2 linked regions of the Tistrella bauzanensis genome follow. The protein of the gene in region 1 interacts with the protein of each later gene in a pairwise test. Links are inferred from orthologs where the notes say so. Each region holds a gene or a part of one and is shown in the gene's direction. Other genes may lie near its edges. The genes, in order: IEW15_RS21735 and IEW15_RS05605.

The links.
Region 2: the proteins of IEW15_RS21735 (region 1) and IEW15_RS05605 interact in binary tests that used the Escherichia coli proteins (3 or more experiments, as listed by UniProt). The link is inferred for Tistrella bauzanensis from one-to-one orthologs.

Annotation. Positions count from the first base shown.
Region 1 is NZ_BMDZ01000076.1:2,353-16,064, reverse strand. What follows is about bases 8,288-11,279. They hold IEW15_RS21735 (ABC-F family ATP-binding cassette domain-containing protein), read left to right. Parts: upstream 8,288-8,822; coding sequence 8,823-10,736; downstream 10,737-11,279. Other genes in these bases: pdxR (MocR-like pyridoxine biosynthesis transcription factor PdxR), read right to left, coding at 10,773-11,279; ndk (nucleoside-diphosphate kinase), read right to left, coding at 8,288-8,545. Also shown: rnd (ribonuclease D), read left to right, coding at 1-1,202; IEW15_RS21775 (VOC family protein), read right to left, coding at 1,261-2,088; IEW15_RS21770 (HdaA/DnaA family protein), read right to left, coding at 2,085-2,903; IEW15_RS21765 (AI-2E family transporter), read right to left, coding at 2,900-4,030; IEW15_RS21760 (CDP-alcohol phosphatidyltransferase family protein), read right to left, coding at 4,042-4,650; IEW15_RS21755 (DUF2066 domain-containing protein), read right to left, coding at 4,658-5,914; purM (phosphoribosylformylglycinamidine cyclo-ligase), read left to right, coding at 6,227-7,354; purN (phosphoribosylglycinamide formyltransferase), read left to right, coding at 7,327-7,992; more of ndk, read right to left, coding at 8,123-8,287; more of pdxR, read right to left, coding at 11,280-12,296; IEW15_RS21725 (pyridoxamine 5'-phosphate oxidase family protein), read left to right, coding at 12,387-13,094; IEW15_RS21720 (Usg family protein), read left to right, coding at 13,363-13,626. UniProt on the Escherichia coli protein: Genetic data indicate it may be involved in ribosome assembly or function.
Region 2 is NZ_BMDZ01000008.1:72,547-87,538, forward strand. The notes cover bases 485-3,885. They hold IEW15_RS05605 (2-oxoglutarate dehydrogenase E1 component), read left to right. Parts: upstream 485-787; coding sequence 788-3,685; downstream 3,686-3,885. Other genes in these bases: sucD (succinate--CoA ligase subunit alpha), read left to right, coding at 485-719; odhB (2-oxoglutarate dehydrogenase complex dihydrolipoyllysine-residue succinyltransferase), read left to right, coding at 3,830-3,885. In the rest of the region: more of sucD, read left to right, coding at 1-484; more of odhB, read left to right, coding at 3,886-5,080; lpdA (dihydrolipoyl dehydrogenase), read left to right, coding at 5,122-6,534; IEW15_RS05620 (hypothetical protein), read left to right, coding at 6,773-8,221; IEW15_RS05625 (TetR/AcrR family transcriptional regulator), read right to left, coding at 8,246-8,872; IEW15_RS05630 (aldo/keto reductase family oxidoreductase), read left to right, coding at 8,958-9,824; IEW15_RS05635 (Crp/Fnr family transcriptional regulator), read left to right, coding at 10,097-10,822; IEW15_RS05640 (lipase family protein), read left to right, coding at 10,956-12,284; IEW15_RS05645 (tyrosine recombinase XerC), read right to left, coding at 12,306-13,421; IEW15_RS05650 (DUF484 family protein), read right to left, coding at 13,388-14,098; fsa (fructose-6-phosphate aldolase), read right to left, coding at 14,245-14,901. UniProt on the Escherichia coli protein: E1 component of the 2-oxoglutarate dehydrogenase (OGDH) complex which catalyzes the decarboxylation of 2-oxoglutarate, the first step in the conversion of 2-oxoglutarate to succinyl-CoA and CO(2).

The DNA of each region.
Region 1 (13,712 bases):
AGACCTACTGGCCCAAGCTGTGCCTGGTGCAGCTTGCCGGCGCCAGCCGGGCCGCCGCGGTCGATCCGCTGGCCGAGGGCATAGACCTGGCGCCGCTGGGCGAACTGCTGGCCGACACCTCGGTGCTGAAGGTGTTCCATGCCGCCCGCCAGGATGTGGAAATCTTCCTGCTGCTGTTCGGCGCCGTGCCGACGCCGATGTTCGACACCCAGGTGGCCGCGATGGTCTGCGGCTTCGGCGAAAGCGTCGGTTATGAAACCCTGGTGAACAAGCTGGCCCGGGCCAGCATCGACAAGTCATCCCGCTTCACCGACTGGTCGCGGCGCCCGCTGACGGAGAAGCAGGCGACCTATGCCCTGGCCGACGTCACCCATCTGCGCACTGTGTACGAGAAGCTGGCCAGGCTTCTGGAAGACAGCGGCCGCGAGGAATGGCTCGACGAGGAAATGGCGACGCTGAACGCCGCCGAAACCTATGAGACCAAGCCTGACGTGGCCTGGGAGCGTATCCGGACCCGCAGCCTCGACCGGCGCTTTCTGGGACTGGTGCGTGAACTTGGCGCCTGGCGCGAGCGTCAGGCGCAGTCGCGCAACGTGCCCCGCACCTTCATCACCAAGGACGAGACGCTACTGGAGATGGCCTCCAGTCAGCCGAAGACGGTCGATGATCTGAGGCGGGTCCGTGGCCTGCCGAAATGGGCGACCGAGGGTGCCGGCGGCGAGGAGGTGCTGTCCTGCATCGCCCGCGCCCTGGCCGAGCCCAAAGGCGACCTGCCCGACCGGGAGCCGCCGCGCGATCTGCCCCGGGGCCTTGGGCCGCTGATCGAACTGCTGAAGGTTCTGCTGAAGATGAAGAGCGAGGAGCACGGCGTCGCCCGCACGCTGATCGCCTCGCAGGATGACCTGGAAATGCTGGCGATCGACGGCCCCACCGCCCCCATTGCCGCCCTGAAGGGCTGGCGCCATGAGGTGTTCGGCGAAGACGCGCTGCGGCTGCTGTCGGGCGACGTCGCCCTTGGCGCCCGTGGGCGGTCGATCGCGGTGCTGTCGTTGTCGGGCGAGGAAGCCGTGCTGCAATCGACCCGTCGCAAGCAGCGCAAGCGCAAGCTGCGCAAGGATGACGACACCACCGATGCCGGCGACGGCCCGGCCGATGGCACCGATGACGCCGGCACGATATCCGCCGACATCGCCGCAGATTGACACCCCCGAAGCCGACCGCCGGCCCATGACAAGACCGGTTCAGGGCATCACATCCAGATCAGGCATCGCCAGATGAGGCATCGACTGACAGGATCAATGTCGCGACGCCGGCCGGCGGTTCGGCCAGAGTGAAGACCTGCGTGGCCGGTCTGCGACCCCGGCGAGGCGCATCCCCGGCAATGCCCGCGGCAGTCAGGCGGCCATGTGCCGCCCGAGCGTCGGCCACGCGCCAGCACAGCCCCCAGAACCGATGTGGCGGTGGTGGGTTGATCTGAGTATCGGCGGGCGGATCCGTCGCTCCTGCCATCGATTGAACGACCTCGACGATGCTGTCGCCGCAGCGGAAGAACAGCATCCGTGCGCCCCAGGACGGATTGGCCCGGTCAAGCCTGAGGTCGAGCCCCAGCCTGCCGCCCAGCACCGCCACCGCGTGGGTGACGTCATTGGTGCGGATAACGACATGATCCAGGCCGATGACCGCACCCGGTTCGCCGCCGGTCCGGTCGATGCCGGTCTGGTCGATGGTCGCGTCGGTCAGGGTACCGACCTCTGCCTGCACCAGATGCACGCCCAGCCCCCCGGCAGCCGAGGGCGACAGCCGCAGCAGACCGTTTTCGGTCGCCATGGTGTGGTCGATCGCAAGCCCGCGCCGGTCGGCCAGCACCGCCGCCCGCGACAGGTCATCGACGGCAAAGCCCACTGCCGACAATCCGTCGGGGGCGTCGCCGCGGCCGGGCATCAGCCTGACCGCCAGCCGGCCGACCTGAAAGCAGGTCAGCGCCGCTGTCGCAATGATCGGGGCCCGGTCGAAGAGCGTCGCGTAAAGATTTGTGGCGGCATCAAGATCGGTGGCCACTATCTCGACATGGGCAAGACCGGTGATCATCCTGGCTCCACCTCGTCGTGAGGCCCCACCTCGTCGTGACGCCCCACCTCGTCGTGACGCCCCACCTCGTCGTGACGCCCCACCTCGTCGTGACGATTGCCGGACGCCGGCGCCGGGGGCGGACCGGCATCGGTCGTTTGATGATCCAGAATGCCGCGGGCCAGCGCCACGGTCACCGGTCGGTGCTCGGCCAGCGCCGTCTGGTCGATCGCATCCACCAGGCGGCGTGCGGCATCGAATGACCGCTCCATATGCACCGCCAACCAGCGGATGACATCCTCGCCGACCCGAAGCTGCCGGTCGGCGAACAGCTTCACCAGCAGCGCCATCAGCAGGGCATCATCGGGCGGCCCCACCCGTACCGCCGGTGCGGCCCGCAGCCGCGATGCCAGATCCGGCAGCGCCAAGGGCCAGCGGGCCGGCGGCTCGATGCCGGTCAGCAGCAAGGTGCCGCCGATGGCCGCAAGATGATTATAGAGGTGGAACAGTGCTGCCTCGTCGACGCCGGTTGCCTCGCCCAGATCCTCGACCAGCACGGCGCGCGCATCGTTCAGCAGATCGGATGGCGCGGTATCGGCGGTCAGTCGCGCAGGCGTGATCTCGACGGCGCTGCTCACCGCCTGCCACACCCGCGCCAGATGGGTCTTGCCGCAGCCCGCCGGTCCGTGAATGGCCAGTGCCGGCCCGGGCCATGCCGGCCAGCGGTCCAGCCAGGCCACGGCGTCGGCGTTGGACGGCGCCACCAGGAAATCCTCCCGCCCCAATGCCGGACGAAGCGTCAGGTCCAGCGGCAGTTGGGCGGGGCGTCGGATCAATGGCCGGTCTCCGGGCTGCGGGTCGCATCGATGACGGTACCGTCAACCATGGACTGGTCGATGGCCGGGCGTGGATCATAGAGCGCACTGGCAAGATACCGCTCCAGCGCATAGCGCACCAGAACCGCCACACACACCGCCGCCGGAAGCGCCACCAGAACGCCGACAAGCCCGAACAGCGCCCCCCCCACCATCAGGGCGAAGATGATCCAGACCGGATGCAGCCCCACGCGATTGCCGACCAGCGGTGGCTGCAGCAGGGTCTCGATCCCCTGCCCGGCCAGAAAGATGGCGCCGGCGGCGATGACATGCCAGTCGGTGCCGAACTGCAGCAGCGCGAAGCCCACCGACAGCGCGAAGCCGCTGATGAAGCCGACGAACGGCACAAAGGACAGAATGCCCGCCGCCATGCCGATCGGCACCGCCAGATCCAGCCCGATCACCACCAGGCCCAGCGAATACCAGGTTCCCAGAATCAGGCACAGCAAGGTCTGGCCACGCACCAGGCCGGCGATTCCGCGATCCATGTCCTTGGCCAGACGCCGCACCACGTCGCGGCCAGCCACCGGCACCCAGCCATCGATACGGGCAATCATCGTATCCCAGTCGCGCAGCAGGTAAAAGCTGACGACCGGCGTGATCAGCATCAGCGACACGATATTGGCGATCGACATCACCGAATTCATCAGCCCGGTGAGCACGCTGGCGATCATGCCGGCGGCGCGCGACCCCTCGCCCTCGGCCGTGGCGAACATACCCTGAATGCGTTCGGCCACCTCTGGCGGCAGGCGCCGCCACAGAAGATCCAGTTGCGGCAGTACCTCCTCGCGCACCAGCCTCACATATTCCGGCAGCCGGTCGATGAAGTCACCGATCCGGCTTTGAACATAGGGGGCCAGCACCGCCAGCCCGACCACCAGGGCGCCGAAGAAGAGAATGGTCACCACCCAGGTGGCCGCCATCCGGCCCAACCCCACGGTCTCGACGCGATCGACCAGCGGGTCCAGGAAATAGGCAACCAGCAGCCCGGCCACGAATGGCAGCAGCACACCGCCCAGCAGCCACAGGCTGCCGATCAGCACCACCACGAAAATCGCCCAGAACAGCGTACGCGCGCTTCGGCTCATGCTCCGTCCCTTCAGGCGCCGGGCGGTTGGTCGCCGGGCGTGTCATCATGTCGCCCGGCATGGCGCAACCAGCGCACCAGATAGCCCATGCCGGATAATGCGGTGGTCGCGGCCACGACCACCATCAGCAGATCGATCACTGTCTGCCAGTGCCTGTGGTTCAACACCGCGTCACCGGGCAGCAATGCCCCCGCCATGGCCAGCACGGCCAGCGCCATCGCGATCTGCGCCGTGGTATTCACCTTGCTGGTTCGCGAGGGGCTGATGGCGAGGGGCTGGCCCACGGTCTGCCCCAGCATCACACCACCCACGATCATCAGGTCACGAAACACCACCGCCATCACCAGCCATACCGGCAGCCAGTTCTGCCAGCCGAGGGCGACGAAGGTGCCGGAGATCAGCAGTTTGTCGGCCAGCGGGTCCAGCCAGGTACCAAGCCTTGTGCGGGCATCGAAGCGCCGGGCGATCCAGCCATCGACCGCATCGGACGCGCCGGCGACCAGGAACAGCCAGAAGGCTTCAGTCATAAAGCCGCGCAGCACCAGCCAGACGATGACCGGCACGGTCAGAATCCGTGCGGTCGTGATCAGATTGGGCAGCTGGCGCAGCCCGCCGGCCATTGCAGCCTCAGCCGCCGGCGCCGGTCGCGCGCGGCGGCACCGAGCCGACAGGCGCCGCCTGCCCGACCGGCGGTGTCTGGCCCGTCTCCGCACCGACCGGCAGCCCTCGACCGGTCGGCGCTGCCGGCTGACCGGCCGGCGCCACGGAGGCCGGCGCGGCGGTTCCGGGTGCCACCGACCCGACCGGCACGCCGCTCGCCCCCGCCGGGTTGCGGATGCGATCGACCAGTTCCCAATCGGTACCAAGCGGTATCAGCGCCAGACTCTGCCGGGTCAACGCGGCCTGCAGGCCATCACGATCACCATAATACCGGATGCTGACCTCGGCGCCCCTGTTCGACAGCAACCGCTCATCGACCGCCTCGATCATCGCCAGCGCCGACAAGCGCCGGCGGATTTCCGCCCAGACCGACAGATTGCCGAACCGGACCACAGCATCGAGCGAGTCGCGCCGGCTGTAGTCGACCAGATTGGTCGCCCGCCAGCCGCTGCGGGCCTGATCGAGTAGCTGAGCAACCACCGTTTCGGCCGCAGCCCCCTCGCCGCCGTCCCCTGCCAGGGGTGCGGTGGCGGTGAGGACCGTGCCGTCGGTTCCCGTCAGCCGGCCTTCGAGCTGGCCGCCGACAACGCGCCCCTCGGCGATCCATACCGCCTCGGCGTCGTACCGCGCGGCCAGGGCGTCCTGGGCCGCCGGATCGGACAAGGCCGCGCCATCGGCCGGCAGGGCCTGCCGGTCGGCCAGATCGCCCAAGGGCACCAGCATCGGGATCAGACCGCCGCGACCGACCGCCGTCTCCCATGCGCCACGCCACCAGCCGTCATCCCAGAAGCTGCCGCCGTCATAGCGCAACACTGGCACCACCAGCGACAGGCCCTTATCCGCCGCGGCGAAGGCAATGCCGGCATTGCGCAGCAGCCCGCGCACGCCCTCGGCATCGAACCGCACGGTCAGGGTGGCCCGATAGCGCTGCGGCGCCACCGCCTCGTTCGCCACATCGATCGACCGCACCAGCCGCAGCAACTGCTCGTTGCCGGGCCTGGGCAGCCGGTCGTGGTCGCGCGGATCGGTCATGCCGCGGAGCAGCAGATCGAGCGCGCGGCTCTGGCCGACATCCAGCGCCTTTTCCCGCGCGGCATTGGCATTGGCCGCGGTCTCATCGACCGCGACTCCATCCTGGGTATAGATCTCGTTGTTCCGGCCCTGGGCCAGGGCTGGCTGTGCCGCCAGAACCCCGATCATGATCAGGGCAAGGGTCACGGCCATGACGCCCTGCAAGGCCCGCCGGGCAAGGGGTGCGGCAGGGCTGGCCAGGGGTCTGATGGTCGAGCGGCCGCGGACAGCGTGGCCTGGCTGCATTGCTAGCATTGCAAACGCCGATCGTTGCAGTATGTTCACCGCGCCGGACCGCCCGCCGGGCCGCCCGCCGTTCATTCGACGGCAACTCTAGTCGAGAGCCGGCGCGCTGAAAACCATCTCGCCCGGAAATCCGCTTCACGACATCGACGGCGGCCGCCTTTATGCGCCCCCGAAGCGTGAGACAGGATCCCGGGCCCCGCACCAGAGGCGATGCCTTCGATGAGCGACGACCGCACCGCAGACCCCGCCGCCGCCGCGGCCCCGGAAGCCCGCGACCGCTATCGCGACGCCGGCGTCGACATCGACGCGGGCAATGCGCTGGTCGACCGGATCAAGCCCGCCGCCGCCCGTACCAAACGCGCCGGCGTCGCCGGCGGCATCGGCGGCTTCGGCGCGCTGTTCGACCTGAAAGCCGCCGGTTTCACCGACCCGATCCTGGTGTCGTCCACCGACGGCGTCGGCACCAAGCTGAAGATCGCTGAAGCGGCTGGCCGCCACGACACGATCGGCATCGATCTGGTCGCCATGTGCGTCAACGACCTGGTGGTCCAGGGCGCCGAGCCGCTGTTCTTCCTGGACTATTTCGCGACCGGCAAGCTGTCGGTGCCGCTGGCCGCCGCCGTGGTCGAGGGTATCGCCGAAGGCTGCGCCCAGGCTGGCTGCGCGCTGGTCGGCGGCGAGACCGCCGAGATGCCGGGGCTGTATGCCGGCAGCGATTACGATCTGGCCGGTTTCTCGGTGGGTGCCGCCGAACGCGGCACCCTGCTGCCACGCGCCGATGTCGGCGCCGGTGACGTGGTCATCGGCATGGCGTCGTCCGGCGTGCATTCGAACGGCTATTCCCTGGTCCGCAAGCTGGTCGCCGATGGCGGCTTCGACTATGCGGCCCCGGCACCGTTCGAGACCACGGCCACGAGCCTGGGCGAGGCGCTGCTGACGCCGACCCGGATCTATGTGAAGGCGCTGATGCCGGAAATCCGCGCCGGCCGCGTGAAGGCCCTGGCCCACATCACCGGCGGCGGCCTGCTTGAAAACATTCCGCGCGTGCTGCCGGATGGCGTCGGCGCCGATCTGGACGCCGCCGCCTGGACCCTGCCGCCGGTCTTCGGCTGGCTGGCCGCGACCGGTGGTCTGACCGGCCATGAACTGGCCCGCACCTTCAACTGCGGCATCGGCATGATCGTGGTGGTCGCGGCCGCCGATGCCGATGCGGTGATCGCCGGGCTGGCCGCCGCGGGCGAGACCGCTGGCGTCATCGGGCGGCTGGCACCGCGCGCCACGGGCGACGCCCTGGTCGTGATCGATCATATGGAGACCGCATGGCCAAGCGTGACGTCGCCGTCCTGATTTCAGGATCGGGCAGCAATCTTCAGGCATTGATCGACGCGGTCGCGGCCGACCCCGACCACCCTGCCCGCATCCGGCTGGTGATCTCGAACCGGCCGGGCGTCAAGGGGCTGGATCGGGCGGCGGCAGCCGGCATCGAGGCGATCGTCATCGAGCACAAGCACTTCCACGACCGCGCCGGCTTCGACGCGGCGCTCGACGAGGCGCTGCGCGCCCGTGGCATCCAGCTTGTCTGCCTTGCAGGCTTCATGCGCATCCTGACCGCGCCCTTCGTCGAGGCCTGGACCGGCCGGATGCTCAACATCCATCCCTCGCTCCTGCCCGCCTTCAAGGGGGCCCATGCGATCGATGACGCGCTGGCCGCCGGTGTGCGGGTCACCGGCGTGACGGTCCATTATGTCGTGCCGGAAATGGATGCCGGGCCGATCGTCATTCAGGCGGCGGTACCGGTTCAGCCGAATGACGATGCGGCCAGCCTGGCGCGCCGCATCCATACCGCCGAGCACCGCATCTATCCGGCGGCGCTGCGCTGGGCGGCAGCCGGCCATGTCAGCCTTGGCGATGACGGCCGCACCCGGTATTCAGGCCCCGCTGTGGCGGTGAACGCGGTGCTGATCTCGCCGCCGGCGATCGGCTGACACGGCGCCCCGCCACCACAGAACAAACCCACCATGGAACGAACCCGCGACAGACCAAAGAAAACGGGCCGTCCGGGATGATACCGGACGGCCCGTCTTCATATCGGCGCTGAAACCGGCGCGAGGCCGATCAGCCGACGATTTCGGTCTGGGCGAAGAAATAGGCGATCTCGTTGGCGGCGTTCTCGGCCGAATCCGAACCGTGCACCGAATTCGCCTCGATCGACTCGGCGAAATCCTTGCGGATGGTGCCCTCGGCGGCATTGGCCGGGTTGGTGGCGCCCATGATCTCGCGGTTGGCGGCAACCGCGTTGTCGCCTTCCAGCACCTGCACGACCACCGGACCCGAGATCATGAAGCTGACCAGATCGTTGAAGAAGGGGCGCTCGGCATGCACGGCATAGAAGCCCTCGGCCTGCGCCTTGGTCAGTTGCAGGCGCTTCTGCGCCACGATGCGCAGACCGCGGCCCTCGAAGCGGGCGTTGATCTGGCCGGTCAGGTTGCGGCGGGTGGCGTCGGGCTTGATGATCGACAGGGTGCGCTCGGTGGCCATTGTCTCGAACTCGTTTCTACGATGCAGGAGGAAACGGCGCGGCCGATCGATGACGGGCGGGCTGCGCCGACGGGTCTCCGCGGTTCCTCCCCGTCACACTCGTTCGGGGCCTGGGCCCGTTCGGAGCCGCCGGGGATTGAAAAGCCGCGATCGAGCGGGCTTATAACGGTTTCCCGGCCGCGCGGCAACCACCGCTCCGTGACGCCCCTGTCGCAATGCAATATGAGGCCTCTGCAGGCTCGTGACAGAGGCTCTCCGTCATGCTATGTGATCGCGCATGCTGCACATCAATGATCTCGTCTATCGCATCGAGGGTCGCCCGCTGTTCGAGGGTGCGACACTTGCCATCTCCGAAGGCCAGAAGCTTGGTCTTGTCGGCCCGAACGGTGCTGGCAAATCGACGCTGCTGCGCCTGATCCGTGGCGAGATCAGTCCGGATGCCGGATCGATCGTGCTGCGCCCCGGCGCCCGCATGGCATCGGTCGCCCAGGAGGCGCCCGGCGGCGCCGACAGCGCGGTCGAGCATGTTCTGGGCGCGCTGCCGGAACGGTCGGAGCTGCTGGCCAGGCTGGTCGTCGCCGAAGAGGCGCATGACGGCATGGCGCAGGCGGAGATCCATGCGCGTCTGGCGGAAATCGGCGCCCATGCCGAGCCGTCGCGGGCCGCCCGCATCCTGTCGGGGCTGGGCTTCAACGAGGCCATGCAGGCCGCGGCCTGCTCCAGCTTCTCAGGCGGCTGGCGGATGCGGATCGCGCTGGCCCGGACCTTGTTCGCCAATGCCGATGTGCTGCTGCTGGACGAACCCACCAACCATCTGGATCTCGAAGCCACGATGTGGCTGGAGAGCCATCTGGCGACCTATCCCGGCACGCTGATCGTGGTCAGCCATGATCGCGATCTGCTGAACGCCGTCACCGATCGCATCGCCCATGTCGATGGCGGCAAGCTGGTGGCGTATCGCGGCAATTTCGACCAGTTCCTGCGCCAGCGGGCGGAACGCCGCGAGCATGCCGCCAAGGCGGTCGTGCGGGTGGAGGCGGAGCGCAAGAAGCTGCAGGCCTTCATCGACCGCTTCCGCGCCAAAGCGACCAAGGCCGCCCAGGCCCAGAGCCGGGTGAAGGCGCTGGAGCGGCTGGGATCGGCCGATGCACCGCCGCGCGCCTATGAGGTGGCGTTCTCGTTTCCCTCACCGGAAACACTGGCACCGCCGCTGCTCGCGATCGACGATGTGACATTGGGCTATGGCGACGCGCCGCCGGTGCTGCGCGGGATCAATCTGCGCATCGATCAGGACGACCGCATCGCCCTGCTGGGCGCCAACGGCAACGGCAAGTCGACACTGATGAAGCTGCTGGCCGGGCGGCTGGAGCCCCGCCACGGACGCATGGTGCGGCCGTCAAAGCTGCGGATCGGCTATTTCGCCCAGCACCAGACCGACGAGTTGATCGCCGGCGACACCGCATTTCAACACATGAAGCGGGTGATGCCCGGCGTCCATGATGCCAAGGTTCGCGCGCAGCTCGGCCGCTTCGGTCTGGCCCAGGCGCGTGGCGACACGGCGGTGGAGCAGTTGTCGGGCGGCGAGAAAGCGCGTCTGCTGTTCGCGCTGGTCACCCGCGATGCACCGCATCTGCTGTTGCTGGACGAGCCGACCAACCATCTGGACATCGAGGCGCGCGACGCGCTGATCGAGGCGGTGAACGAATACACCGGCGCCGTGGTGTTCATCGCCCATGACCGACGGATGGTGGAACTGGCGGCCGAACGGTTGTGGCTGGTCGCCGATGGCCGCTGCAAGCCCTATGAAGGCGACCTCGACGACTATCGTAAGCTGCTGCTGGAAACCGCGCGCGTGGCGCCGGATCGTGGCGGTGCCGCCACCGATGCCGAGGCCAAGGCCAATAAGCGCGATCAGCGCCGCGCCGCGGCTGAGCGTCGCGAAAAACTGAAGCCGCTCAAGAACCTGATCAGTAAGGCGGAGAATGAGGTCGAACGCCTGACCCGGGAACGCGACCGGCTGGCGGCCCTGCTGGCCGACCCGACCTTCTATGACGGCCCCCCGGCCGATGTGGCACGCGCCACGCGTGAGAAGGGCCAGGTGGACAGCAAGCTCGCCGCCGCCGAGGAACGCTGGCTGGCCGCCCTCGATACCTATGAACGCGCCGAAAGCGACGCGATGGCCGACGCCTGACCGCTGATCGGCCGACATCCCGTCGGCCCGCGACTGTCAGCCGATCAGACGCGCGAGCCGTGCCACCGCCGCATCGGCTGCGCGCTCGGGCAGGGCCGCGAACCCCAGAATCAGCCCGGGCCGGCGCCGCGCATCCGACAGAAAATGCGGCGCCAGCGCCGAACCACGCATACCGGCGCGAGCCATCGCCGCCGCCAGGGCAACATCATCGGTGCCGGCGGGCAGGTGCAGCACCAGCGACATGCCGCCGGCGCCGGCGCTGATGGCCATGCCGCGCCCTGGCTGCGGGGCGATGACCCGGCGCTCGATGGCCTCGATCACCGCTGCGCGCCGCCGCGTATAAAGTGCGCGCATCCGTCGGACATGGCGGCCCAGATGGCCATCGGTCATGAAACGGGCCAGGGCCGGTTGCAGCACCAGGGCCGATGGCGGCCCCAGCGCGCGCAGCCCCTCGGCGAAACGAGCGACATGCCCCTCCGGCACCACCAGATACCCAAGGCGAATACCCGGCGCCAGAACCTTGGAAAAGCTGCCGATATAGATCGTGCGCCCATGGCCGTCCAGGCCCTGGAGCGACGGGATCGGCCGCCCGGCATAGCGGAACTCGCTGTCGTAATCATCCTCGATGATCCAGCCGCCCTGTGCCGCCGCACGGTCGATCAGCCGCAGCCTGCGGGCCAGCGGCAGGGTCATCCCCAACGGGTATTGATGCGAGGGCGTCAGAATGCAACTGCGGGCCGCGGGCGCCATCGCCTCGGCCGCATCGGGGTCGAAGCCGTCGGCATCCAGCGGCACCGGCACCGGCCGCGCGCCGATCAGGCCCAAGGCGGTCCTGATGCCGCGATAGCCCGGGTCTTCCACCCAGACCGGTTCGTCACGACCGATGACCATCCGGCAGGCAAGATCCAGTGCCTGCTGGGCACCTGCTGTGATCAGCACCCGCGCGGGGGTCGCGATCACCGCCCGCGTCGCCACCAGATGTGCGGCAACGGCCTGGCGCAGAACCAGCGCACCGGCGGGATCGGCAACCGCCAGGGCGTCGGTCCCGCCAGCTTTCATGCCATGGACGAGCGCCCGGTTCCATGCCGCCAACGGAAACTGATCAAGCGCGCCGATGCCTTCGGCAAAGACCGGCGGCGGCCAGCCCGCCGGCATCCCCGCTGCCGGTGCAACTGCCGATGCCGGTGCCGGGGGTGCCGACGACATGGCGGAGCGGGGCGGTGACAACGCCAACTGGGAATCGGGCAGATCGGCCGAGACCCTGGTCCCATCGCCGATGCGCGCGGTCAGATAGCCTTCCGCCACCAGTTGCTCATAGGCGCCGACAACTGTGCCCCGGGCGACACCAAGGGCCGCGGCAAGACTGCGGCTGGCCGGCAGACGCGCGCCCGGTGCCAGACGGCCGGCCAGAATCGCGTCGCGCAACGCGCCATACAACCCCTGCCCCACGCCGGCGGCCAGCGGGTCGCGCAGGCTGGAGGACCGATCCGGCCAATGGGGAAGCAGGGCAGCGAGGTCGGCAGCGAGGTCGGTCTCATGCGTTTTCGAAGATTGGTCCATTCATAGATCTCATATTTGGATCATTAGATCAGACCAATCATCTCATAGGCTGCGCCATAACACCACACGCCGCCATGAACGGACCACCCCATGACCATTGATACCGATCTGCCACCCGCGCCACCGGTCCCGCCTCTCGGGTCGACGCCCCGGACGACCCTGACGCGGTTGCCCGACCGGGCGGCAACCGACCGGGCGATGCTGAACGACCTGCTCGACGAGGCACTTCTCGCCCATATCGCCTTCGCCGACGATGGTCAGCCGGTGGTGCTGCCGATCGCCTGCTGGCGCGCGGGCGACCATCTGTACATCCACGGAGCCCGCAAGACCCGGTTCATGCAGGTGCTCGCCGACGGCGCCCCCGCCTCGGTCGCCGTGACGGTGCTGGATGGGCTGGTCATCGCCCGCTCGACCTTCAATCACTCCATGAACTATCGATCGGCCATCATCTTCGGACGGTTCGAGCCGGTCGACGATCCGGTCGCGAAAGCGGCCGCCCTGGATGCCTTCATGCGTCATGTGGTGCCGGGCCGCGACCCGCATGAGCCACGCCCCGGCTCGGATCAGGAACTGAAAGCCACCCACGTGCTCCGGATCGCCCTCGACGAGGTATCGGTGAAGTGGCGGGCCGGCCCGCCGGGTGATCAGCCACAGGACATGGACCGGCCGGTCTGGGCCGGTGTTGTGCCGCTGGCGCTGACGGCGGGGACGCCGATCACCGCGCCCTCCGCCGCCACCCGCCCGGTGCCGCCGGAATTTGCCGCCTATCGCCGCCCATCCGGGTGTGCCAGAGGCTGAGAGTCGCAGACTGCGACTGCGTCTTAAAACCGCCTCACGCAAAATGCATTGCAAACTGCGTGGGGCCGCCTTGCCACCCCTTTGCCGCGACAGCACTCGGTAAGCACAAGTCAGCAGCAATCGCGATGGAGTGCCAATGAATAACCGGCCGCGTCAGTCATCGCCCCTCACCTTCGATTGGATCTTGAAAAATTGATTCTGAAAATATCATATATAGATATGAACTCCCGCACCGACATCGCGTCATCTGAAAAGATGGAGGGTGGATATGACTGATATTGAAGCGGTCCTTCGTAACAACCGGATAACCACTGCGGAAATCATATACTATATGCCGGATCATCCTATGGTTCTGCAGAGCCTTGTCTGGCAGTTTCTGGATCTGGCGCCGCGATTTCCAAAGTTACAGGCTTTCCTGCAGTTCTGGACACGCGAGATAGAGGGGGCAATTCATTCGGTGACTGTGGCCAATGCGGCCCTGGCGGCCCCGGCCAAATGGCGTCATCTCGACGGGGTCTGGCGGCTGCAATAAGGCCGTCCTGTGGCGATGGTGGCGCGGGATTTGCTTACCGTCTTCGCCATCGCAACAGATGACGGTGCATGCCGCGATGGATACCG
Region 2 (14,992 bases), on another replicon or contig:
TGTTCGACACCGTCGCCGATGCGGTGGAGCGGACCGGCGCCGACGCCTCGGTGATCTATGTGCCGCCGCCGTATGCGGCCGATGCGATCCTTGAGGCGATCGACGCCGAGGTCCGTCTGGTCGTTTGCATCACGGAAGGCATTCCGGTGCTGGACATGGTGCGGGTGAAGCGGGCGCTGGAGCGGTCGTCGACCCGGCTGATCGGCCCCAATTGCCCCGGCGTTATCACACCCGGCGAATGCAAGATCGGTATCATGCCGGGCCACATCCACCAGCGTGGCAAGATCGGGATCGTCTCCCGCTCGGGCACGTTGACTTATGAGGCCGTGGCGCAGACCACCGCGGCGGGCCTCGGTCAGTCGACCTGCATCGGCATCGGCGGCGATCCGATCAACGGCACGAACTTCATCGACGCGCTCGACCTGTTCCTGAAAGACCCCGAGACCGAGGCGATCATCATGATCGGCGAAATCGGCGGTTCCGAGGAAGAGGATGCCGCCGAGTTCCTGAAGCAGTCCAAGGTGAAGAAGCCGACCGTCGGTTTCATCGCCGGTCGGACCGCCCCTCCCGGCCGTCGTATGGGCCATGCCGGCGCCATCATCAGCGGCGGCAAGGGTGGTGCGGACGACAAGCTCGACGCGATGCGGTCCGCCGGCATCGTCGTTGCCCAATCGCCCGCGGCGCTTGGCAGCACCATGGTTCAGGTGCTCCGAGGCTGACGGATCTGTCACGAACCAGACCCAAACCTGGAGAGGGCGCCGCGTAAGCGGCGCTCCCAATGCTCAAGATGGCTGCGCAAAGCGAGCAACTTTCGTTCCTGTTCGGGAGCAACGGCGCCTTTATCGCCGATCTCTACGCGCGTTTCGTTCAGAACCCCTCGTCGGTCGATGAAAGCTGGCAGGGGTTCTTCGCCGATCTGGGCGACGAAGCCGCGTCCGTCCTCGCCGAAGTGCGGGGCGCCCCCTGGGCGCCCGGCATGGTGCCCGCGACGGCGACCAATGGCAGTGCCGAGACCCGGGGGTTCGTCGCACCCCTGGACGGCGCGACCGAACTGCGTGTCGGTCCGCTGAACGGCCAGGCCACCGAGATTTCGGGGGAACGTTCCGCGACGGTGGACAGCATCCGGCTGCTGATGCTGATCCGCGCCTATCGCGTGCGCGGCCATCTGGTGGCCAATCTGGACCCGCTGGGCCTGGAAGCGCCTACCGGCCATCCGGAACTGGACCCGGCCTCCTATGGCTTCAGCGATGCCGATCTGGACCGCACCTTCTATGTCGACGGCGTGCTGGGGCTGAGCAGCGCCACGCTGCGCGAGGTGCTGAACAAGCTGAACGCGACCTATTGCCGGACGGTCGGCGTCGAGTTCATGCATATTCAGTCGCCCGAACAGAAGGCATGGTTGCAGACCCGTATCGAGGCCGACCGCCCCGACCAGGCCTTCGACACCGAGACCCGCAAGCGGATCTTCGGCCAGGTCGTGATCGCCGAAGGCTTCGAGCGGTTCCTGAACATCAAATATACCGGCACCAAGCGTTTTTCGCTGGAAGGCGGCGAAGGCCTGATCCCGGCGCTGGAAGCGATCCTTGAGCGCGGGTCGGATCTGGGCTGCGAGGAAGTCGTCCTCGGCATGCCGCATCGCGGGCGTCTGAACGTGCTGACCGCGGTGATGGGCAAGTCGTTCACGGCGGTGTTCAACGAATTCAACGGCGGCTCGGCCACCCCTGAGGACGTTCAGGGCTCGGGCGACGTGAAGTATCATCTGGGCACGTCGGCCGACCGCACGCTGGCCAATGGCCGCACGGTGCATCTGTCGCTGACCGCCAATCCGTCGCATCTGGAAGCGGTGAACCCGGTCGTCGTCGGCAAGGCGCGCGCCAAGCAGATGCAGCGCGGCGATGCCGATCGCACCAAGGTGATGAGCATCCTGATGCATGGCGACGCGGCCTTCGCGGGCCAGGGCGTCGTGGCGGAATGCTTCGCGCTGTCGGAACTGAAGGGCTATCGCACCGGCGGCACGGTCCATGTGATCGTGAACAACCAGATCGGTTTCACCACCAGCCCGAAATACTCGCGCTCCTCGCCCTATCCGTCGGATGTGGCGAAGATGGTCGACGCGCCGGTGTTCCATGTGAATGGCGACGATCCGGAAGCGGTGGTCTATGTGTCGCGGCTGGCGGCTGAATTCCGCCAGACCTTCCACAAGGATGTCGTGCTCGATATCTTCTGCTATCGCCGCCACGGCCATAACGAGGCCGACGAGCCCTCGTTCACCCAGCCGCTGATGTATCGCAAGATCGCGCAGCACCCGACCCTGCTGCAGGTCTATGGCGACCGCATGGTCGGCGACGGCGTGATGACCCGTGACGAGGTCGATGGCGCGCTGAAGACTTTCCATCAGCAGCTTGAACAGGATCTGGAGCAGTCCAAGACCTATCGCCCCAACAAGGCCGACTGGTTCGAGGGCGTCTGGAAGGGCTATTCGCGCGCGCCGAACGACGACCGCCGCGGATCGACCGCGGTGTCGCTGGAACGGCTGCGCGAGATCGGCTTCAAGCTGACCGACAATCCGGAAACGGTGAACGTCCATCGCAAGATCCTGCGCCAGCTCGGCCAGAAGCGTGACGCGATCGAGAGCGGCGAGGGGATCGACTGGGCGCTGGGCGAATCGCTCGCCTTCGGCACCCTGCTGACCGAGGGCTATCCGGTGCGTCTGTCGGGCCAGGATGTCGGGCGCGGCACCTTCTCGCACCGCCATTCGGTGCTGATCGACCAGAAGACCGAAGACCGTTATATCCCGCTGAACAATCTGGGCGCCGCGGCGTCTTACGAGGTGGTCGACAGCCTGCTGTCGGAATATGCGGTGCTGGGCTTCGAATACGGCTATTCGATGGCCGAACCGAATGCCCTGGTGGTCTGGGAAGCGCAGTTCGGCGACTTCGTGAACGGCGCGCAGGTGATGATCGACCAGTTCATCTGCTCGGCGGAATCGAAGTGGCTGCGCATGTCGGGCCTGGTGATGCTGCTGCCGCATGGCTATGAGGGCCAGGGGCCGGAGCATTCCTCGGCGCGGCCTGAACGCTTCCTGCAGTTGTATGGCGAGGACAACATCCAGGTCGCCAACTGCACCACGCCGTCGAATTACTTCCACATCCTGCGTCGGCAGATCCACCGCAAGTTCCGCAAGCCGCTGATCATGATGACGCCGAAGTCGCTGCTGCGTCACAAGCTGGCGGTGTCGAAGCTGTCGGATATGGGCCCCGGCTCCAGCTTCCATCGGGTGCTGGGCGAAGTGGACCGGCTGCGTCATTCCGACAAGGTCCGTCGGGTGGTGCTGTGCACCGGCAAGCTCTATTACGACCTGCTGGAAGAGCGCCGCAACCGCGAGATCGACGATGTCGCGATCATCCGTGTGGAGCAGCTCGCCCCGTTCCCGGCAACCTCGATCGCCGAGGAACTGCGCCGCTATCCGAACGCGGATCTGGTCTGGGCACAGGAAGAGCCGAAGAATCAGGGCTACTGGTTCTTCATGAGCCCGCGTCTGGACGACCTGATCGACAGCATGGGTGCGGCCGGCAAGCGCGTGCGCTATGCCGGGCGGCCCGAGGCGGCGGCACCGGCCACCGGCTCGCACCACAAGCATGTTGCAGAGCAAAGGGCGCTGATCGACGACGCATTGGCAGGCTGATCGATGCAAGACCGGGCCGCATGACAGTCATGCGGCCCGGTTTGTGCGTTAATGCCTTGTCATCTGTGCGTGGATACGCCACCTAACCCCACGTGTGTAGCTTCCCGGCCACAAGGCCGGGACATGAACGAAATCGGGATCGTGATGAGCGTCGAGATCAAAGTTCCGAGCCTGGGCGAGTCGGTTACCGAAGCCACCATTGGCCAGTGGTTCAAGAAGGTCGGTGACCGCATCGAGGCCGACGAGCCGCTTGTGGAGCTGGAGACCGACAAGGTCACGCTCGAAGTCAATGCGCCGTCGGCCGGCGTGCTGACCGACATCATGGCCGAGGAAGGCGCGGACGTCGAAGTCGGCGCGCTGCTGGGCGTGATCGGCGAAGGTGAGGGCGCCGCCGCCAAGCCGGCCGAGGCCCCGAAGAAGGCCGAGGCCCCGAAGGCCGAAGCCCCGAAGGCCGAAGCCCCCAGGCCTGCTCCGGCAGCCGAGCCCGCGGCGGCCCAGGCTGAGAAGATCCTGTCGCCTGCCGCCCGCAAGGCCGCCGGTGATGCCGGCATCGATGCCGGGCAGGTCGAAGGCACCGGCCGTGACGGCCGGGTGATGAAGGATGATGTGCAGCGCGCTGCTGCGGCGAAGCCCGCGGCTGCTCCGGCACCGGCCGCGCCCAAGGCCTCGGCCCCGTCGGCACCCCAGCCGGCTGGTGAGCGCGAGACCCGCGTGCGCATGACCAAGCTGCGCCGCCGCATCGCCGAGCGCCTGAAGGATGCCCAGAACACCGCCGCGATCCTGACCACCTATAACGAGGTGGACATGACCCAGGTGATGGCGCTGCGCAGCCGCTATAAGGACGGGTTCGAGAAGAAGCACGGCGTGAAGCTGGGCTTCATGTCGTTCTTCGTGAAGGCGTCGATCGCGGCGCTGAAGGAATATCCGGCGGTCAACGCGCAGATCGACGGCGACGAGCTGGTCTACAAGAACCATTACGACGTCGGCGTGGCAGTGGGCACCGAACAGGGCCTGGTCGTGCCGGTGGTCCGCGATGCCGACCAGTTGTCCTTCGCCGGCGTGGAAGCCACCATCAACGCACTGGGCGTGAAGGCGCGCGATGGCAAGCTGACGATGGAAGAACTGACCGGCGGCACCTTCACCATCTCGAATGGTGGTGTCTATGGCTCGCTGATGTCGTCGCCGATCCTGAACCCGCCGCAGTCGGGCATTCTGGGCATGCACAAGATCCAGGACCGCCCGATGGCCGAGAAGGGCCAGGTGGTGATCCGTCCGATGATGTATCTGGCGCTGTCCTATGACCACCGGGTGATCGACGGCAAGGAAGCGGTCAGCTTCCTGGTGCGCGTGAAGGAGTGCATCGAGAACCCGGAGCGGCTGCTGTTCGATCTCTGATCGCCACAGCAATCCCCGCGACCGTATGAAGGATGCATGACATGAGCGACGCTCAGACCTATGACGTCGTCGTCATCGGCGGCGGCCCCGGTGGCTATATCGGCGCGATCCGCGCCGGCCAGCTTGGCCTGAAGGTGGCCTGCGTTGAAAAGCGTGGCGCCCTGGGCGGCACCTGCCTGAATGTCGGCTGCATTCCGTCGAAGGCCTTGTTGCAGTCGTCGGAACTCTATGTCGAAGCCAGCAAGGGCATGGCCGAGCACGGCGTCAAGGTCGGCGGGGTCGAACTTGACCTCGCCGCCATGATGGCGCGCAAGACCAAGGTCGTCACCCAGCTGACCGGCGGCATCGAGGGCCTGTTCAAGAAGAACAAGGTCGATTACGTGAAGGGCGCCGGCCGTCTGGTCGACGCCAACACGATCGAGGTGGCGCTGGCCGATGGCGGCACCACCACGCTGAAGACCCGCGAGGTGATCATCGCCACGGGATCGACCCATGTCGATCTGCCCGGCGTCGCCGTCGACGAGACGCGGATCGTCACCTCGACCGGCGCGCTGGAACTCGACAAGGTGCCGGGGCATCTGGTGGTGATCGGCGGCGGCGTCATCGGCCTGGAGCTTGGTTCGGTCTGGAGCCGTCTGGGCGCCAAGGTCACGGTCGTCGAGTATATGGACCGGATCACGCCCGAGATGGATGGCGAGGTCTCGAAGCAGTTGCAGCGGATTCTGGGCCGCCAGGGCCTGAAATTCCGGCTGTCGACCAAGGTCACGGCCGCGGATACCAGCGGCGACACGGTCAAGCTGACGGTTGAGCCGGCCAAGGGCGGCGAGGCCGAGACCATCGAGGCGGATGTGGTTCTGGTGTCGATCGGCCGCCGTCCCTATACCGAGGGGCTGGGCCTGGATGCGGTCGGCATCGCCACCGGCCCGCGCGGCCGGATCGAGGTCGACGACCATTTCCGCACCAATGTGCCCAACATCCGCGCCATCGGCGATGTGATCCACGGCCCGATGCTCGCCCACAAGGCCGAGGAAGAGGGCGTGATCGTCATGGAGATGATCGCCGGCCAGTCGGGTCATATCGACTATAACCTGATCCCCGGCGTGATCTACACCTGGCCGGAAGTGGCGAGTGTGGGGCGCACCGAGGAGCAGTTGAAGGCCGACGGCGTCGCCTATAAGCCCGGCAAGTTCCCGTTCTCGGCCAACAGCCGGGCGCGGGCGGTGGGCGATACCGACGGCTTCGTGAAGATCCTGGCCGATGCCGAGACCGACCGGATTCTGGGCGCCCATATCATCGGCCCCGATGCCGGCACGCTGATCGCCGAGCTGGTTCTGGCGATGGAGTTCAAGGCCAGCGCCGAGGACATCGCCCGCACCAGCCATGCCCATCCAACGCTTGAAGAAGCGGTGAAGGAAGCGGCACTGGCGGTGGATGGCCGCACGCTCAACATGTGACGCGGCCGGCCCCGGCGTTGGGGCCGCACCACGACACGACACATAAGGACACGCCCGGCAGCGGATCACCGCTGCCGGGCGTTTTCCGTTCAATGGCCGGGCTGACGGGTGGCGGCGCGGCGAAGCTCTTCTGATTTCACGTATAAGCGGGTATCGTCGCTGCCGGTTGCCACCCCGCCCGGCGCGGGGACGCGGCCGGGTGTAGAGATGATGTCTGGTGGAGGCAGGGGATAACAATATGCCAACCGGCCCCCGGAATGACGATGCGGCCCGTGGCCGCCGCCTGCTGGCGGCGGTGCTGACCGCGGCTGCCCTGATCATGGCACCGGCGGCAGGGGCGGCACCCACCGGTGCCGGTGACGGTGACGCGGGCGTGGTTGCCGCATCGCACGGCGCGCCGGCCCCGGATACGTCGCCAGAGTCGGATGTGCCATCAGAAGAGTCGGGCGTGCTGCCGGATGAGGACCTGCCGGCAGAGCTGGATGTCCCCGCCGAACTGGACACACCACCGGAAGCCGGCCGGTGGTCGCGGATCGCGCCCAAGAGCGGCCGGCTGATTTTCCGTGCGGCGCGCTATGGCGTCGACACGGCGCCGGACATTGCCCGCCATTACCTGCTGCCGGATGGCGAGGTGGCGGCGGAGGGCGCCTTCTGGGCGCCGTCGACCCAGGCCGAGCCCATGGCGGGCCTGTATCTGGGGGCGGTGGCGGCGGTGGAGGCGCGCGGGCCGACCCTGACCTTCGACCAGTTGTTCAGCTTCAAGGACGATCAGGGGTCGGTCGATCTGGCGGTGACGCCGCTGGCGGTGGTGCCGAGCCGGCTGGGCCCGCTGCCGGTGGACCGCTTCCGGGTGACCGAGCGCGATTGTATCGGCTTTCTGACGCCGATCGACCCGGCGGCGTTCGGCTATGCGGTGCCGGCTGCATCGGCGCGCCCCAGCCCCACACCTGCCGACAACTCCACACCTGCGGCTGGCCCATCCGGGACGACGCCGGTCCCCGATCCGTCCGGCGACCAGTTGCAGGTCGCGACCGCCATGGCGGCAGAGGCCGATGCCGGGGTGCCGCCGGCGGTGGCGGCCGGTTTCCACTGCCTTGAGCCGGGGCGGCGTTATGACGCCGATCTGGCGGCGGTGGTGGTGGGCTCGATCGGGGTTCTGGGCGAGGGGGCGCCGCCGCGCGCGCCGCTGGGTCGGCCGGTGCTGGTCGACATCGCCGTGCGGGCACTGCCGCAGATAACGGCTGGCGCCGCCGCCGGCGGTGCCGGCGACGATGCCCCACCCCCGGTGCAGGCACCGTTGGGTTTGTGGCGCGGGGTGGCCTATGTCACCGGCATCGGCATCGGCCTGCGTGCCGGGGCCGAGGGCCAGATGCTGATGCTGTTCGCCGGCCCCGATGCCGAGCGCGACGGACCGCGCCCGACCATCTGTCGTGGTAGCTGGCAGTTGGACAGCGTGGCCTATGAGCCGCCCCCGATCGGCCCGGAATGGGTGACCGACCCGCTGGACCCTATCCCGCTGGCCGGGAGCTGGAGCATGCTCTGCGATGGCCTGTTCGGCGATCTTCTGGGGCAGGTGGAGGGCCGGATGAACGGCCGGCTGCCCGACAGGCTGACGGTTACCGGGGCCAGCGCCGCCGGCAGCCGCGGTGTCGAGTTGATGCTTCCCGAATTCACGCCCGGCCCCTGAGATTGCGCCGGTTGCCGGCAATGCTCAAAGCTGGTGGGTCTTCAGATATGCTGTCAGAAGCCGGACAAGCTGGTCTTCCAGCCGGGTTTCGATATCCGCCGGAACATGCCCTTCCAGCAGGGCCCGGACCGGCCCAACCAGGGCGTTGAACGCGATCGTGCCGGTCAGGACCGGGTCGTCGAAGCCGGCGTCGGGGGCGCTGGCCAGCATCGCTGCGATCGCCGCCACCATGCGCGCCTGCATGGCCTTGGCCAGGGCGGGACCGCCGCGTTCGCGCGCCACCGCATACAGGGCCTTCGATTGCGCGGGGTCGCGCAGCTTCACGGCAAGAAAGGTGGTCACCAGGGCCGGGGCCATCTCGGCAACCGGTCTGCCGCGCTGGTCGCCACAGCATTGTTCGATGGTGCCGGCCACGTCGTCCAGATGCCGTTCCAGAACCGCTGACAACAGCGCGTCACGGTTCGGATAATACTGATACAGACTGCCGACTGACATGCCCGCGCGTTCGGCGATGCGGGTGGTGGTGCAGCGGCCCAGGCCCTCGCGGGTCAGAACCTGAATCGTGGCGGCATGCAGGGCCGCGATCGTTGCCGCCGATCGCGCCTGAACCGGGGTTTTTCTGGGGCTTAACGCTGCTGCGGTGGAGGCCATGGAAAGCGAATTCAAAAGCTGAAGGATCCTTCATATACTCGGCGGCGACCTGGAAGGCAAGACGTGGCAATGAAAGTGGATCTCTATGACCAGCCTTGACGATGCCGGCACATTCCTTCTTGGCGACCGCCGCGTGAAGCGGATCGGCTATGGCGCCATGCAATTGGCGGGCCCGGGCGTCTTCGGCCCTCCCAGAGACCGGGCGGCGGCACTGGCGGTGCTGCGCGAGGCCATCGAAGCGGGGGTCGATCATATCGACACCAGCGATTTCTATGGCCCCCATGTCACCAATCAGATCATCCGCGAGGCACTGCACCCGTATCCCCGCGATCTGACCATCGTGACCAAGATCGGGGCCCGACGCGGCGACGACGCCTCGTGGCAGCCGGATGTCTCGGCGGAAGCGCTGACCCGGGCGGTGCACGACAATCTCCGCAATCTGGGGCTGGATGTGCTGGATGTGGTCAATCTGCGGATCATGCTCGACGCGCATGGGCCGGCCGAGGGCTCGATCGAGGAACCACTGGCGGTTCTGGCCGGGCTGCAGCGCCAGGGGCTGGTGCGGGATATCGGTCTGAGCAACGTCACGGCCACGCAGGTGGCCGAAGCGCGCGAGATCGCGACCATCGTCTGCGTGCAGAACATGTACAACATCGCCCATCGCGGCGACGATGCCCTGATCGATCAGCTTGCCGGCGACGGTATCGCCTATGTGCCGTTCTTTCCGCTGGGCGGATTCTCGCCGCTGCAGTCATCGGTGCTGTCGGATGTGGCCGGCCAGCTCGGTGCCACGCCGATGCAGGTGGCGCTGGCCTGGCTGCTCCGCCGGTCGGCCAACGTCCTGCTGATTCCCGGCACCGCGTCGGTGGCGCATCTGCGTGAAAATCTGGCTGCCGCCGCGTTGGATCTGTCGGACGATATGCGTGCGGCGCTCGATCGGGTGGCCGGATAGACGCCGAGGGCGGTGGCTGAGACGCGAAACCGGCTCTGTCTCGCAGTTGCGGGCCGGAATGACGCGCTGCGGCGCATGTTTCTGCGTTGCCGCATGCGGCAGGTGGACAGGGGCCTGTCACCATGTTTAACGTGTCGGCGTATTCGCCGTCCCTGGCTGTGGTGATGTGGATGTGTCCGGCTTTTTAGCGGGCCGGTCTGGCTGCGGCGGCACGCCTTGTTGTCCATGACCTGTTCCGCCCCGTCGGACCGTTCGCGAGGAGCCTGTTGCCGATGAGTACGCTGGCTGCTGAGCTTGCCCGCATCGATCTGCTGTCGGATCTGCCGCGTACCGGCCTTGCCGCGGTGGCAGCGCAGGTGCGCACCGCGCGTCATGCTGCGGGCACCGTGGTGCTGGACGCCGATGACGGCACCAGCAATCGTGATGTTTTCCTGGTGCTCGACGGGGTGGTGGACATCATCAACTATGCCCTGACCGGCCGCGAGGTCTCGTTCGCGCGGATCGAGGCCGGAGGCTATTTCGGCGAGCTGTCGGCGATCGACGGCCTGCCGCGATCGGCCCGGGTGGTGGCGGCGACCGATTGTCGGCTGGCGGCCCTGTCGCCGCAGCTGTTCGACCGGCTGGTGACCGAACAGCCGACGGTGGCGCGCAAGGTGATGCTGCGCCTGACCCGGATCATCCGTGCCTGCGACGAACGGATCATGGATCTCAGCACCCTGCGGGCGGTGGAACGGGTGGCGGTGGAGATTCTGCGTCTGGCACGGCCGGTGGATGGCGGTGCCGCCATTCCCGGAAGCTGGGTGGTCGACCGGCTGCCGGCGCAGCGCGACATCGCCGCTCGGGTCGGCACCGCACGCGAAACCGTTGCCCGGGTGCTGTCGCAGCTTCAGGATGACGGCGTGGTGGAACGTCGCGGCCGCATGCTGGTGGTGCCCGATCGCATGCGCCTGCTGCGGGTTGCGGCCGGTGACCGGCCGGAAGCGCTGCTCGCCCGGTGATATGGCTGATACTGCCTCACATAGGCCAAAAATTGATCTGAACTGCAACTTACCGTCTATATTCGACGTGCTAGCATAACCTTGTTGCCACATGTCCCCGCGAAGCGGGACGGTTACGAGGGATGCGTCAAAGATGGCCTATGACATCAACCAGACCGTGTTCATGCTGAGCCTCGCGTCAAACGCTGTCGCCGGCATCAAGGCCACGACCTCCGGTTACGATACCGAACTTGTCGACTACATGGCCGCCGGGCTGAATGGCGGCACCTTGCAGGATCTGTCGTCCACCGGTGCCTTCGCCGCCTATCAGGGGCCGGCCTGGACCGGGTTCTTCGCGAAAACCAATGCCGAACTGGCGGGTGGCGACTGGCAGGTGGTGTGGGGGCCCTGCGTGTGGGTGGCGCCCCTGAAGGCCGGCGCGAAGCTGCTGTCGCTCTATGCGACCAATTCGATGTATGTCGCCTGGAGCCCCTCGCTCGCGACCTATGTTGTGGCGATCGCCGCCACCAATGCCGCCAATCTGATGGACTGGATCGACGAGGATTTCGACGTCTACGCCCATGATACCGCGACATGGCCGCCCCAGATCCCGTTCACGGTCAAGCGTCACGACGTGTTGCCGGCCACCACCCCGCAGATCTCGGCCGGCACCGCCACCGGCATCAGCGCCCTGCTGGGCATGACCGATCCGGTTCAAGGCAGCCTGAAATCCTTCCTGGCCTCGAAGGCCGATGGCGGGTCGACGCTGTGGTTCACCGGCCACAGCCTGGCAGGCGCCCTGTCGCCGACGCTTGCCTTCTATCTCTATCCCGATCCGACCAGCAGCGGCTGGGGGGCGATCAACCTGTTGCCCTCGGCCGGCGCCACGCCCGGCAATCAGGCCTGGCTGGATCTGTTCACCGCCGGCTATCCCGATGCCACCGACTACGTCAATCTGCACGACGTGGTGCCACGGGCCTGGAACATGCTGCCCAGCGTGATCGGCGACAAGGATGCCGCCGGCAACTATCCCAGCATCTTCGGCATGCTGGGATCGGGCACGATCAGTGTCGGCTATACCGTCTCCAGTCTGGTGCATTACATGGAGCGGCGGATCAAGGACATCACCTATGCCAACATCCCGCATCAGACCTTCGGCGCCGCCGATTTTTCAAGCAACTGGGGTCTGTTCACCTATACCGAGACCACCGATGCCCAGGGCTATACGCTGAAGACCGATCCGGTCTGGAACCCGTGGCCGGCCTTCACCGACGCCAATCCGGTGACCGCCCAGAACCCGCCGCAGCCGGGCAAGGCCACGGTGCTGGGCCAGATCGGCCGGCTGATCCTGGCCACCCATATCGACCAGTATTCGAATGAGCTGGGGGTCAGCGCGCCGCAGCTTCTGCCGGGCGTGCCGGCGGACTGGAAGCCGCATGATCCGGATATCGATACGGTTCTGGCACTGCTGCACGGCGATTGAAGCCGGGCTGTGGCCCGGCTGTCATGTCTGCGCCGATCCGCCGTCTGATTGCGGGCCCCCGTCTGATTGCGGGTCGTCGTCTGATTGCGGGTCGGGGCCATCCCCGCGCATCCGGGCGCGGGGATGGGCGGCGGTATAGGCGGCGATCATCCGTTCGGTGGCGACGGCGGTATAGCGCTGGGTGGTTGCCAGGCTTTCATGGCCCAGCAGATCCTGGATAACCCGCAGATCGGCGCCGCCATCCAGCAGATGGGTGGCGAAGCTGTGGCGCAGGGCATGGGGCGTGGCGCTGTCGTCCAGCCCCAGCGCTCGGCGGGCCGCGGCCATGTGGCGTTCGGCCACCGCCCGGTCCAGCCGGCCGCCGCGCAGGCCGGTGAAGATCGGCCGATCCGGCGTCTGAGGATGCGGACAGATGGCGCGATAGGCCTCCACCGCTTCGGTCACCGCCGCGATCAACGGCACGCGGCGTTGCTTGCCACCCTTGCCGCGCACGGTCAGTGCCGGCTGGCGGTCGCGCAGGCCCGGCCAGTCGCGGCCATCCAGGCCCAACGCCTCGCCGATGCGCAGCCCCGCCCCCCATAACAGGGCGAACAGCGCGCGTTCGCGGGCAGCGATCCAGGCGGGCCCTCCCTCGGCCGCCATCTCGGCGGCCAGCGCCGTCACCCGGCCGGCCTCGTCCGGCGTCATCGGCCGCGGTGCCGGGCGGGCATGTTTCGGGCTGCCGATGCCGGCCAGCCCCGGCGCTGGCAGACCATGCACCCGATCGATCCGGCGATAGAAACCGCGCACCACCGCCAGCGCGCGGGCGGTGGAGGCAGGCTTCAGCCCGGCTGAACGCCGGCTGGCCATCCAGGCGCGGAATCCTGAAATCTCGATCGCGGCCAGTGCCGGCAGATTGTCCAGTCCGCCGCTCCAGTCCTGGATGAAGGCCAGGAAGCCTTTGAGGTCGCGGTGATAGGCATCGATAGTGTTCGCCGCGGCGCGCCGTTCGGCCACCAGCCACCGATCCCAGTCGGCCACGGCGGCGGCGATGTCGGCGGGCAGGGTCAGGGCCGATGGCGCCGCGCCGTCGGCGCCGGCCACGGCATCGGTCGCGGCGCCGGTCAGCCGGCGGCGGGCCACAGCCGGGCCAGACATTGGGCGATCACCGCCGCCAGGAAATCCAGCAGATCGCTGGCCTGGCCGTCATGCCAGGTCGCTTCGCGGCTGTCGCCCAGCACCAGCAGCATCGGCGCCATGCCGGCACGCGGCTTCAGGCGCACGATCGCATCTGAGCGCACGGTCTCGGCACCGGTCCACAGCGGCGGGCGGTCGTCATCGGCGATGCGACCGCGCAGGCGAAGGTCGCGGCCGGCGCCGACCAGACGATCGACGCTGCCGCGCGGCAGGGCCAGCATGCCCGCCGGCAGGCCGGCCGGCTCGGCCTCGGTGGCAAGAAACGCCCGCTCGATGCCCAGAGCCTGCGGCAGGGCCTGAACCAGCAGATCGTTCAACCGGCCAAGGCTGCCGGCGCCGACCAGGGCAATCACCGAGGCCCGGACCCGGGTTTCGATGTCGGCATTGGCCTGAACCGTACCGATCAACCGCTTCTGGGTGCTGCGTATGTCGTCGACCGTGCGTGACAGCCGCTCGATCTGGAACCGTTGCATGTCGACAACGGCGTCGCCATGGCGGCGGCCCGGCAGGGTCAGCCCTTCGAGTGCGGCCGGATGGCGCTGGAAGAAATCCGGGTTGCGGGCGAGGTGTGCCAGCACGTCGGCGTCTTCGATCGGACGTCCGGTGGCGGGTGCGGCGGTATCGGAGCTGCTGGTCATCGCGGGGTGTCGGTCATCCTTGGAAGGCTCGGTCTCCGCACCGGCCCCTGTCGCCATCAGAGGGACGGCGCCATCAGAGGGACGGCGCCATCAGGGGGCCGCGCCATCAGGGAGCCGGTGCGGGGCGGGTTCGCATCGGGTGCGGGTCAGAGCACGGTCTGGCCGGTCTTCTCCCAATCGGCCATGAACGCGGCCAGACCCTTGTCGGTCAGCGGGTGCTGATACATCTGGCGCAGCACGCTCGGCGGCACGGTGACGACATCGGCGCCCATGCGGCCGGCCTCGACCACATGCAGCGGATGGCGCACCGACGCCACCAGAACCTCGGTCTGGAAGGTGGGGTAATTGTCGTAGATCTCGACGATCTGCTCGATCAGATCCATGCCGCGCGCGCCGATGTCGTCGAACCGGCCGACGAAGGGCGAGATGAAGCGGGCACCGGCCTTGGCGGCCAGGATCGCCTGTGCGGGCGAGAAGCACAGCGTGACATTGACCGGCGTGCCTTCGTCGGACAGTGCCTTGCAGGTCTTCAACCCATCGACGGTCAGCGGCACCTTGATGGTGACATTAGGGGCGATGCGCGCCAGATACCGGCCTTCGGCCAGCATCTTCTCGTGATCGAGCGCTGTCACCTCGGCCGAGACCGGGCCTGCGACGACGGCGCAGATCTCTTCGATCACCTCGACGAATTTGCGGCCGCTCTTGGCGATCAGCGACGGATTGGTGGTGACGCCGTCGACCAGACCGGTCGCGGCAAGCTCACGGATTTCGGCGATGTCGGCGGTATCGACGAAGAACTTCATGATGCGGGCCTCGGGAGACTTGTGATCGGCGGCTGGCCGCCGGGGCTGTGATCGGCGGCTGTCCGCCATGCAGGGCGGATATTGCGGGCGC